Regions from separate parts of the Aneurinibacillus thermoaerophilus genome, predicted to be linked through region 1. Evidence: a T-box and tRNA genes for the amino acid it is inferred to sense, from the RefSeq annotation. Region 1 holds a T-box; the other holds one or more tRNA genes.
What was found. A T-box is a leader RNA that pairs with one kind of tRNA and senses whether it is charged. The one in region 1 lies ahead of serS (serine--tRNA ligase), so its partner is inferred to be a tRNA-Ser.
Positions count from the first base shown of each region.

Region 2: it encodes a tRNA-Ser, which carries the amino acid that the T-box ahead of serS (serine--tRNA ligase) is inferred to sense. The anticodon was not compared.

Region 1 is NZ_CP080764.1:17,416-21,842, reverse strand. It holds gene ucpA (SDR family oxidoreductase UcpA) at 107-904, opposite strand; gene serS (serine--tRNA ligase) at 1,082-2,368, opposite strand; T-box leader at 2,419-2,636, opposite strand; gene K3F53_RS00065 (D-alanyl-D-alanine carboxypeptidase family protein) at 2,739-4,058, opposite strand; gene guaB (IMP dehydrogenase) at 4,173-4,427, opposite strand, start outside.
Region 2 is NZ_CP080764.1:1,051,204-1,055,630, forward strand. It holds gene K3F53_RS05655 (polysaccharide deacetylase family protein) at 1-483, opposite strand, end outside; gene K3F53_RS05660 (BrxA/BrxB family bacilliredoxin) at 820-1,254, shown strand; tRNA gene K3F53_RS05665 (tRNA-Ser) at 1,537-1,630, shown strand; tRNA gene K3F53_RS05670 (tRNA-Ser) at 1,639-1,730, shown strand; tRNA gene K3F53_RS05675 (tRNA-Met) at 1,751-1,827, shown strand; tRNA gene K3F53_RS05680 (tRNA-Pro) at 1,876-1,952, shown strand; gene K3F53_RS05685 (TetR/AcrR family transcriptional regulator) at 2,509-3,141, shown strand; gene K3F53_RS05690 (NAD(P)/FAD-dependent oxidoreductase) at 3,262-4,427, shown strand, end outside.

The DNA of each region.
Region 1 (4,427 bases):
GAAATTGCCCGGTAACACTTCCAAAACAACAAAACTAAACGACCATTTTTCGCAAAAAAGAAAAAGGGACTTTCTTATGAAAAGCCCCTCTCTTACTCCCCTTTGCTTACGATGTCACGCCTACAGAAACAGTTTCCGGCAATGTGCTTCCACCATCAATCACCACATGCGTTCCAGTAATGTAGCTTGACTCATCAGAAGCCAAAAAAGCCGCCAGCTCTCCGACTTCCTCAATGCGTCCCAGTCTTCCTAACGGTACTCCGCTTGCAATTCCATCAACGACGGCATTAGGATTCGTTGCATTCGATTCCTTCGCAATTTGCTCTGCCATCGGTGTCAGAATGTATCCAGGACAAATCGCATTCACTGTTATATTATAACGCGCGACTTCCCGTGCTAATGCCTTAGTAAAGCCTAAAATAGCCGCTTTTGTCGTCGCATAAGCCGTTTCCCCTTCATCAGCTACCATCGTTCCGGTCACAGAGGACATATTTACAATCTTTCCGTATTTATTTTCCACCATGTTTGGCAGAACAGCTTTTGTTACGTTCCATACACCCTTAATGTTTACATCAAATTGAAAATCTCTTGTATCATCACTCATATCCAAAAAGCTTGCAAGCCTAATAACGCCTGCATTGTTCACAAGAACATCAATTTTCCCAAAATCCTGAATGGCTTGATCGATGCATTGCTTAATTTCTGTAAAGTTTGTCACATCAACCTGATAAGCTGTAGCCGCATATCCTTGCGATTCGAGTTGTTGCTTAACCTCAAATACCCGTTCAGACATATCAAGCAGTACAACATGAGCACCGTATTTTGCAAAAGTTCTGGCAATACCTTCCCCATTTCCCATTGCTGCTCCTGTAACAACCGCAATTTTGTTATTGAGCTTTCCCATTCTCTCTCTCCTATCAATGAAATTAATCTATCCTAAATTATAATATTAAACGAACAAATATCTACAATAATACCATTTTTTCTACAAATTGTTCACAATTAGCCAGTGCTTCAAAAGTTATATAAAGCAAAAAGACGTACCACAGTTCTTATTGTGTACGTCTTTTCTGCTCTATGCTTACTTTGCTTTCGGTACAAGCTTTTCCAGACCGCCCATATACGGACGAAGCGGTTCTGGAATCAGAACGCTACCGTCTTCCTGCTGATAATTCTCTAAGATCGCAGCCATCGTACGGCCAATTGCTAGGCCTGAACCATTCAATGTATGCACGAATTCCGGTTTCGATTTAGCTTCACGCCGGAAACGGATTCCCGCACGGCGAGCCTGGAAGTCTTCAAAGTTACTGCAGCTCGAAATCTCGCGATACGTATCATAGCTCGGCAACCATACCTCGATATCGTATTTCTTCGCCGCTGTAAAGCCCAAATCACCTGTGCACATGCTCATTACACGATACGGAAGCCCAAGAATCTGTAGCACCTTCTCCGCATTATTTACGAGGCTTTCCAGCTCATCATACGATGTTTCTGGTTTAACGAACTTGACAAGTTCGACCTTATTGAATTGGTGTTGACGAATAAGACCACGCGTATCGCGCCCCGCAGACCCAGCCTCAGAACGGAAACAAGCACTGTATGCCACATAGCGGATCGGGAGCGTATCTCCTGGAATAATTTCTTCACGATGATAATTTGTCACCGGAACTTCCGCTGTCGGTATGAGGAAATAATCAGTATCCGCTACTTTGAAGGCATCTTCTTCAAATTTTGGCAATTGACCGGTGCCAATCATACTGTCACGATTCACAATGTAAGGTGGCATAATCTCTTCATAGCCGTGTTCAGTTGTATGCAAATCGAGCATAAAGTTAATCAATGCACGCTCCAGTCGCGCGCCAAGCCCTTTGTAGAACACGAAACGGCTTCCGGTAACTTTGGCCGCCGCTTCAAAATCAAGAATGCCAAGGCTAGCTGCAATATCCCAATGCGGCTTCGGCTCGAATGTAAATTTCGGAAGCTCGCCCCAATGGCGCACCGGCACATTGTCATCTTCCGTCAAACCGACCGGCACACTTTCATGCGGCACGTTCGGAATCCCAAGCATAATCTGAGAAATTTCTTCTTCCAGCACACGGATCTGTTCATCATATTCTTTGATTTTTGCGGATACTTCTTTCATCTCCACGATTAAATCATCCGCATTTTGCTTTTCTTTTTTCAAACGCGCGATTTCATCCGATACAACATTACGTTTATTTTTCAACTGTTCGCTCTCCGCCAGCAGCCTGCGACGCTTTACATCCAGATCCTCGAATTTATCGATTTCATTCAATTTCTCGCCGCGTGTTTCCAGCGCTTTTTTAATAGCGGCAAAATCATTGCGAAGGCGTTTAACATCTAACATGCATATCTCCTCCTGAATCCTTACTTGGAAAATAAAAAATCCCCTCCCTACTCAGGGACGGGATGATCCGTGTTGCCACCCTAATTCAGCATACAGCGCTCGCATGGCGCCTGTATGCCCTCTTACACATGATAACGGATGTAATATGATCCGGCTCTTCACCGCTAGCTCAGAGATGGATTTCAGCGGCCTGTCCGTTCGGTTCGCACCTTCCACCGACTCTCTGGACGCACAGCTTCCGCTTACTTGTTCCCGTCATAGCCTTTCCTTATTTGTTTAGAAAAAAACTATATAACTATACTCTACTATATCCGGAAACAAGATGCAAAATGTATCTCGCAAATAAATATCAAGAAAAAACGTTCAATGATCAGGAGAACCAGCCTTTAATCATGTTCCCAAGGCTTGAAAAAATGTCGCCAATGAAACCGAAAAATGCACGGAATGCAAGACGAAGCCAGCCTGCTTCTTCCACTTCTTCTTTGGCAACCAACGTGCCGCCAGCCTTTTGTTCGTCGATCGGACGCAGGAATTCATCCGACTTGCCGTTCGGCCCAACAACTTTTACGTAACCTACAGCTTGTCCTTGTTTTACCGGCGCCGTTACTTCCTGCAATACAGCCTTCGGTTTATAAGCCCCTTCTTCTCCCTTTTTGACCGGATACAACACCTGCTTACTGGTCACAGCGGCCACTTCTTTTGCCGTTCCTTTGTTGACTTTTGCATTCTCTCCACCTGAAATTTGAGCGCCCTGGGCAAGCAACGGCTGCATTTTATAGTTACTAAACCCATAATCCAACAGCTTGCTCGTTTCTGTAAAACGACTTACAAATGATTTGGTACCCATAACAACTGTAATCAGGCGCACTCCGTTCCGTTCCGCCGTACCTGTAAAGCAGAAACCGGCCGCATTCGTATGACCCGTTTTCAAACCGTCTACACCTTTGTATTGTTTTACAAGTCCCGGAAGCATCCAGTTCCAGTTATCCATTTTCAAAGCCTGTGGCGTACCTTCACGAAATATTTTCCGCGGAATTTTTGTCGTCTCCAACACTTCTGGATGCTGGGTAATAAGCTCTTTTGCCAAAATAGCAGCGTCACGAGCGGACATTACAGTATCCCTGTCAGCGGATTCTGGTGCGAATGCCTTCAAATCCGCAAGCGGTAATCCGGTTGAATTCGCGAAGTATGTCTGCGTCATGCCAAATTCTTTCGCTTTTTGGTTCATCAGCTTTACAAACTCGTTTTCCGAACCGGCCACCGTTTCGGCCAGCATAACGGTAGCATCATTGGCGGAGTAAATCGCCATCGCTTCATACAGCTCTTTTACAGTATGTACGTCTCCCTTGGCAAGATACACACCCGAACTACCCGATTTACCTAAGAACGCGCCGTAATCGTCAACCGTTACTTTCTGGTCCCAAGTAATTTTTTTCTTTTTAATCGCATCCAACACTAAATATTCGGTCATCATCTTAGTCATACTGGCCGGAGGAAGCGCTTGGTTCTCATTGTATTTATAAAGAATTTTCCCTGTAGTGGCCTCAACCATAATGGCGGATTTGACATCCAGATTCAACGCTGGAGAAACCGCCTGAGCCTGTCCGGGATTTATCATAAAAATAGGCAAAAAGAACATCAGCAACGCCAATGCTAAAGCCAGCGGTTTCTTTATCTGTTTCATATACATTGACAACTTTCGCACCTCCACTTTATTTAAACAACAATATGATTCTACCATACAACATAAAAAAAGACAGGGAGTTTATGCCCTGTCTTGCTAACTATTTTTTAACAACAACCTTTACAGCGAATAGTTCGGCGCCTCTTTCGTAATTTGCACATCATGCGGATGGCTTTCTCTCAACCCAGCATTAGTAATACGAATAAAGCGCGAGTTGTTCTTCAGTTCTTCGATCGTTCTTGTGCCGCAGTAGCCCATGCCTGCCCGCAAGCCCCCAACCAGTTGATACACTGTATCCGCCAGCGGTCCTTTGTACGGGACACGGCCTTCAATCCCTTCCGGCACAAGCTTTTTATCATCTTCTTTTTCTTGGAA
Region 2 (4,427 bases), 1.0 Mb from region 1:
TATATGTTCGTCGGATTTCAAGTTCTCACCAATCCAGAAAAATGCGCCTTTCAGCTGATGTTCGTCTAAAATGTTGACAATGTCTTTCGTATATTTTCCTGGGCCATCATCGAATGTTAAATATACGGTGGGCCGCTTTTGCGAAATTTTGGCGATCATTTTTCCGACAGCTGGCATTGCTGGGGAAGTCGCCGCGTTAGCTGGGGATTTTTCTGGCTTAGCTGGATGCTGTTGTTTGGGTATCCTTGTTTCTTGAGGGGCTGACGGATTTGAGGATGTGTCTTTTTCCTTGTCCGGTTGTTGCCCTGTCTTCTCCTGTTCTTGTGCTGCTGGCGCTTTGCTGGACATCGAGTTTAAAAACGCGGTTGCCGATTTAACAGGTGAGCTGTCATTGAAAATCAAGTTGAGTTGTATAATGACACCGAATGACAATAAGGCAAGCCAAATTCTGTTTCTTCGTTTTCTCCTCCGGTCGTTCTCCACAACAATTCCCTTCTTTCTCTCTATAAAGCATAAACTTGGGCATAATGCCTATTTTACTATATAGACGGAAACAATGTATAGAAAGTTTCAGGAAAAATGAAGCTTTTCCAAGTCCGTGAGCTTGCTTTCGATCTTCACTATAAAATTATACATTAATAAACTTTTTTGGAAATAGGAAAAATCACTCAACCTGGCAACCTAGGCATAGCGGAATGCGCTGCGGAACTTTTCTCCTGAGAAAGAAATCGCTATAATGAAAGAAAATTATTTTTCGTTGCTGGCAATATATTAAGAGTGATGAAGAATATAAGAAATGACAACGGAGGGATTTATGTTATGATGTCGTATGACGAATATATGCGTTCGGTTATTCAGCCGATGCGCACAGAATTAACATCCGCAGGTTTTGAAGAATTACTGACACCGGAAGAGGTACAGGAGAAGTTCGAAGATATGAAAGGCACTGCTCTGGTGGTAGTGAATTCTGTGTGTGGATGCGCCGCAGGACTTGCGCGCCCGGCTGCCATTTATTCTGTACAGCACAGCGAGAAAAAGCCGGATTACCTTTACACGGTTTTCGCCGGCCAAGACAAAGAGGCAACTGCGAAAGCCAGAGAATATTTCACCGGTTATCCGCCTTCCTCTCCTTCTTTTGCCCTTATGAAAGACGGAAAGCTTGTTTATATGATGGAGCGCCATCAAATCGAAAACCGTCCTCTTGAAGTGATCGCAGCTGACTTAATGGGCGCGTTTGAAAAACATTGCGGGTAATTGGAATTTCTGAATCAGGAGCGTTGACTGACTTTTGTATTCGCTTTTTGCGAAGAAACTGTATTTGTGCGCCGCTTTGATCAAAGCGGCGCATGTAAAACATCAAAGGATGGAAACAGACTAAGGCCACTTTTTCGCTTTTGCTCATCATGCTGGTGGGAGAAAAGCCTAAGAGCGCAGACGAAGAATAGATGCAAAGCGGTCGTGTGATAAGCCTTTAAAAAACTATTGCATTCATAAAAAACTGATGATAAAATAAAGCTTGTCGCTGTTGATGAATATGGACAGGTGTCCGAGTTGGTCGAAGGAGCACGATTGGAAATCGTGTAGGCGGGGATAACTCGTCTCGTGGGTTCGAATCCCACCCTGTCCGCCATGCAATATGGAGAAGTACCCAAGAGGCTGTAAGGGGCTCCCCTGCTAAGGGAGTAGACGGGTCACACCGTGCGCGGGTTCGAATCCCGCCTTCTCCGCCATTTCACATTATTGCTATTGGGGCGGCGTAGCTCAGCTGGCTAGAGCGTACGGTTCATACCCGTGAGGTCGGGGGTTCGATCCCCTCCGCCGCTACCATATTACTTACTCTTGGTGAGTGCATTTGATGGTTTGAAATGTATGTTCCGGGAAGTGGCTCAGCTTGGTAGAGCGCCTCGTTCGGGACGAGGAGGTCGCAGGTTCAAATCCTGTCTTCCCGACCATTTTTCGTTTGGTGTCTGCATACATCGTGAATAGACAAGCCCTGATTCTTTTCTAAGGATTAGGGCTTTTTTTGTCGTATAAGTTGTATGAGAAGGTATGCATCGCTTTATTACTATAAAGCGATGCATACCTTCTCTTTATAAGTAAACGAGAAAACACTCGCGAGGCGCGTGCTACGCAGGGAGAGACAGACCGGCAACGTTTATTGATTCTCCTTAATATGTAAAAAATGCTTGTAGATGTAAAGTGTAAAGAGGATTTATATTGTCTTTCGATACATAACAATAAAGGGGGGGACAAACGTTTTTCTCCTTTTTTTAAATTGTAACTTGTTTCGATGAAGAAAATGGTGGATACTGGTATTGTAGGGTTTTTTGCCTAATTATTTTAGGAATGACTATATGAATGAGGGTGTTGCAATGCTTACCATCGTTGAATAGTAAAGGCTAAATGTAATTGCGAGAACCTTGAAAATACCGGGCTTTTCATGAAGTGCAATCAGTGGAGTTTTGCAACACCCTATTTGGAACAAATAGGAAAAAAGGAGAATATAGTATGGAAAAGAAATACTCCCCACGTGTAAAAAGAACAAGAGAGAAAATCTTGCAGTCCGCAGTGGAAGTCTTTTCACAAAAAGGGTTCCAAGCTTCAACGATTCGCGAAATTGCCCGTTTGGCTGGCGTAAATGATTTAACAGTATACCGTCACTTTGAAAGCAAAGAAAAATTGTTTAATGAAATGTTTCGACGCCACAGTTTGTTTACCGAAATTAGTGAGTATATCGTTCAGGGGATAAGTGATGACTTTGAGCGCGATATTCGTTTGATTATCAGGACATTTATTACGGTATTTAAAAAAGAATTGCCGTTGATTAAACTGTTGCTGAGCGAAGCGGAAAAAATGAAAGAATGCAGGAACTATACGTTTTTATTTACAAAAAATATTATCGAAGCGCTAACTTCCTTTTTCGAATATTATAAACTCGCTGGACAAATTCGTCGGGATGTTAACAGTCACGCGGTTGCTTCGGGGTTATACAGTATTTTGTTTGCCCGTGTATACGCTTTAATTTTATACGGGGAAGGGAAGCAGAACTCTGCCACGATTACAGAAGAAGAGCTTATGGAAGGTTGGGTCGATTTATTTGTTGCGGGAACGGTAAATTCCGAATATTCGTATGCTAAATAACGAACGAAAATATATGTTTAAAAAAAAACATTCGTTTTTTGTTGATTCTTTGCAGGCCAGGAGTTATAATCATGGAGGTCTCAATTAAACAATGTACATACCTCAAGGAGGCTTTCGATCATGAAATATGATGTAGTAATTGTAGGAGCGGGGCCTGCTGGTATTTTTACCGCGTACGAACTAACGAGAAAGAATCCTCATCTGGATGTTTTATTAATAGATAAAGGGCATGATATTTTTAAACGGCGCTGTCCGATTCTGGAGAAAAAAATTAAAAAATGTCCGCCACCAGCTGGAAAAAAAGAATTTAGCGGCTGTTTGCCGGCCTGTTCCATTACAAATGGGTTTGGTGGCGCCGGTGCATATTCTGACGGTAAATTTAATATTACGACTGAGTTCGGAGGCTGGATGACAGATTATTTGCCGCCTTCTCAAGTGCTTGAGCTTATCCGCTATGTGGACGAGATTAATCTAGAGCATGGCGCAACGCGCAACATTACGGATCCGACAACGCCGGCCGTGCGCGAAATTGAGCGCAAAGCAGCGGGTGTAGGATTGAAATTGCTTCGTGCCAATGTGCGTCATCTAGGAACTGAGCAGAATCTTGAAATTCTGGAAAGTATCTACCGCGAACTGGAAAAGAAAGTTCAGATGAAGTTTAAGACGGAAGTAGCCGATATTATTGTAGAAAAAACGGCCGTTGGAATGGAAATTCGCGGTGTAGAATGCCGTAATGGCGAAACATACTTGGCTGATAAAGTGGTTATTGTTCCGGGACGGGACGGTTCGGAATGGTTTGGCAATATGTTGAAACGCCAAGGGTTGCGTCTCTTAAATAACCAGGTCGACATTGGGGTACGCGTAGAAACAACGAATGTTGTCATGGAAGAAATCAACCATCATTTGTATGAAGGAAAATTTCTGTACAGATCTTCTACAGATCAGGTTATTCGCAGCTTTTGTTCTAACCCGAGTGGATATGTAGTAGTGGAAAATCACAGCGGCGTTATGGCAGCAAATGGTCACGCTTACAAAGATGAAAAGCTTGGATCGCCGAATACGAACTTTGCACTGCTTGTGTCCCATGTATTTACAGAGCCGTTTGACAAGCCGAATGAATATGCCAAGGAAATTTGCCGTCGTGCGAACGATTTGTCCAATGGCTCAGTTATTGTGCAGCGGTACGGAGATATTAAGCGCGGCCGTCGTACAACCGAGAAGCGCTTAAAGGAAGGATTTATCGAACCGACGCTTAAAGAAGCGGTACCGGGCGACTTGGGGTTAGT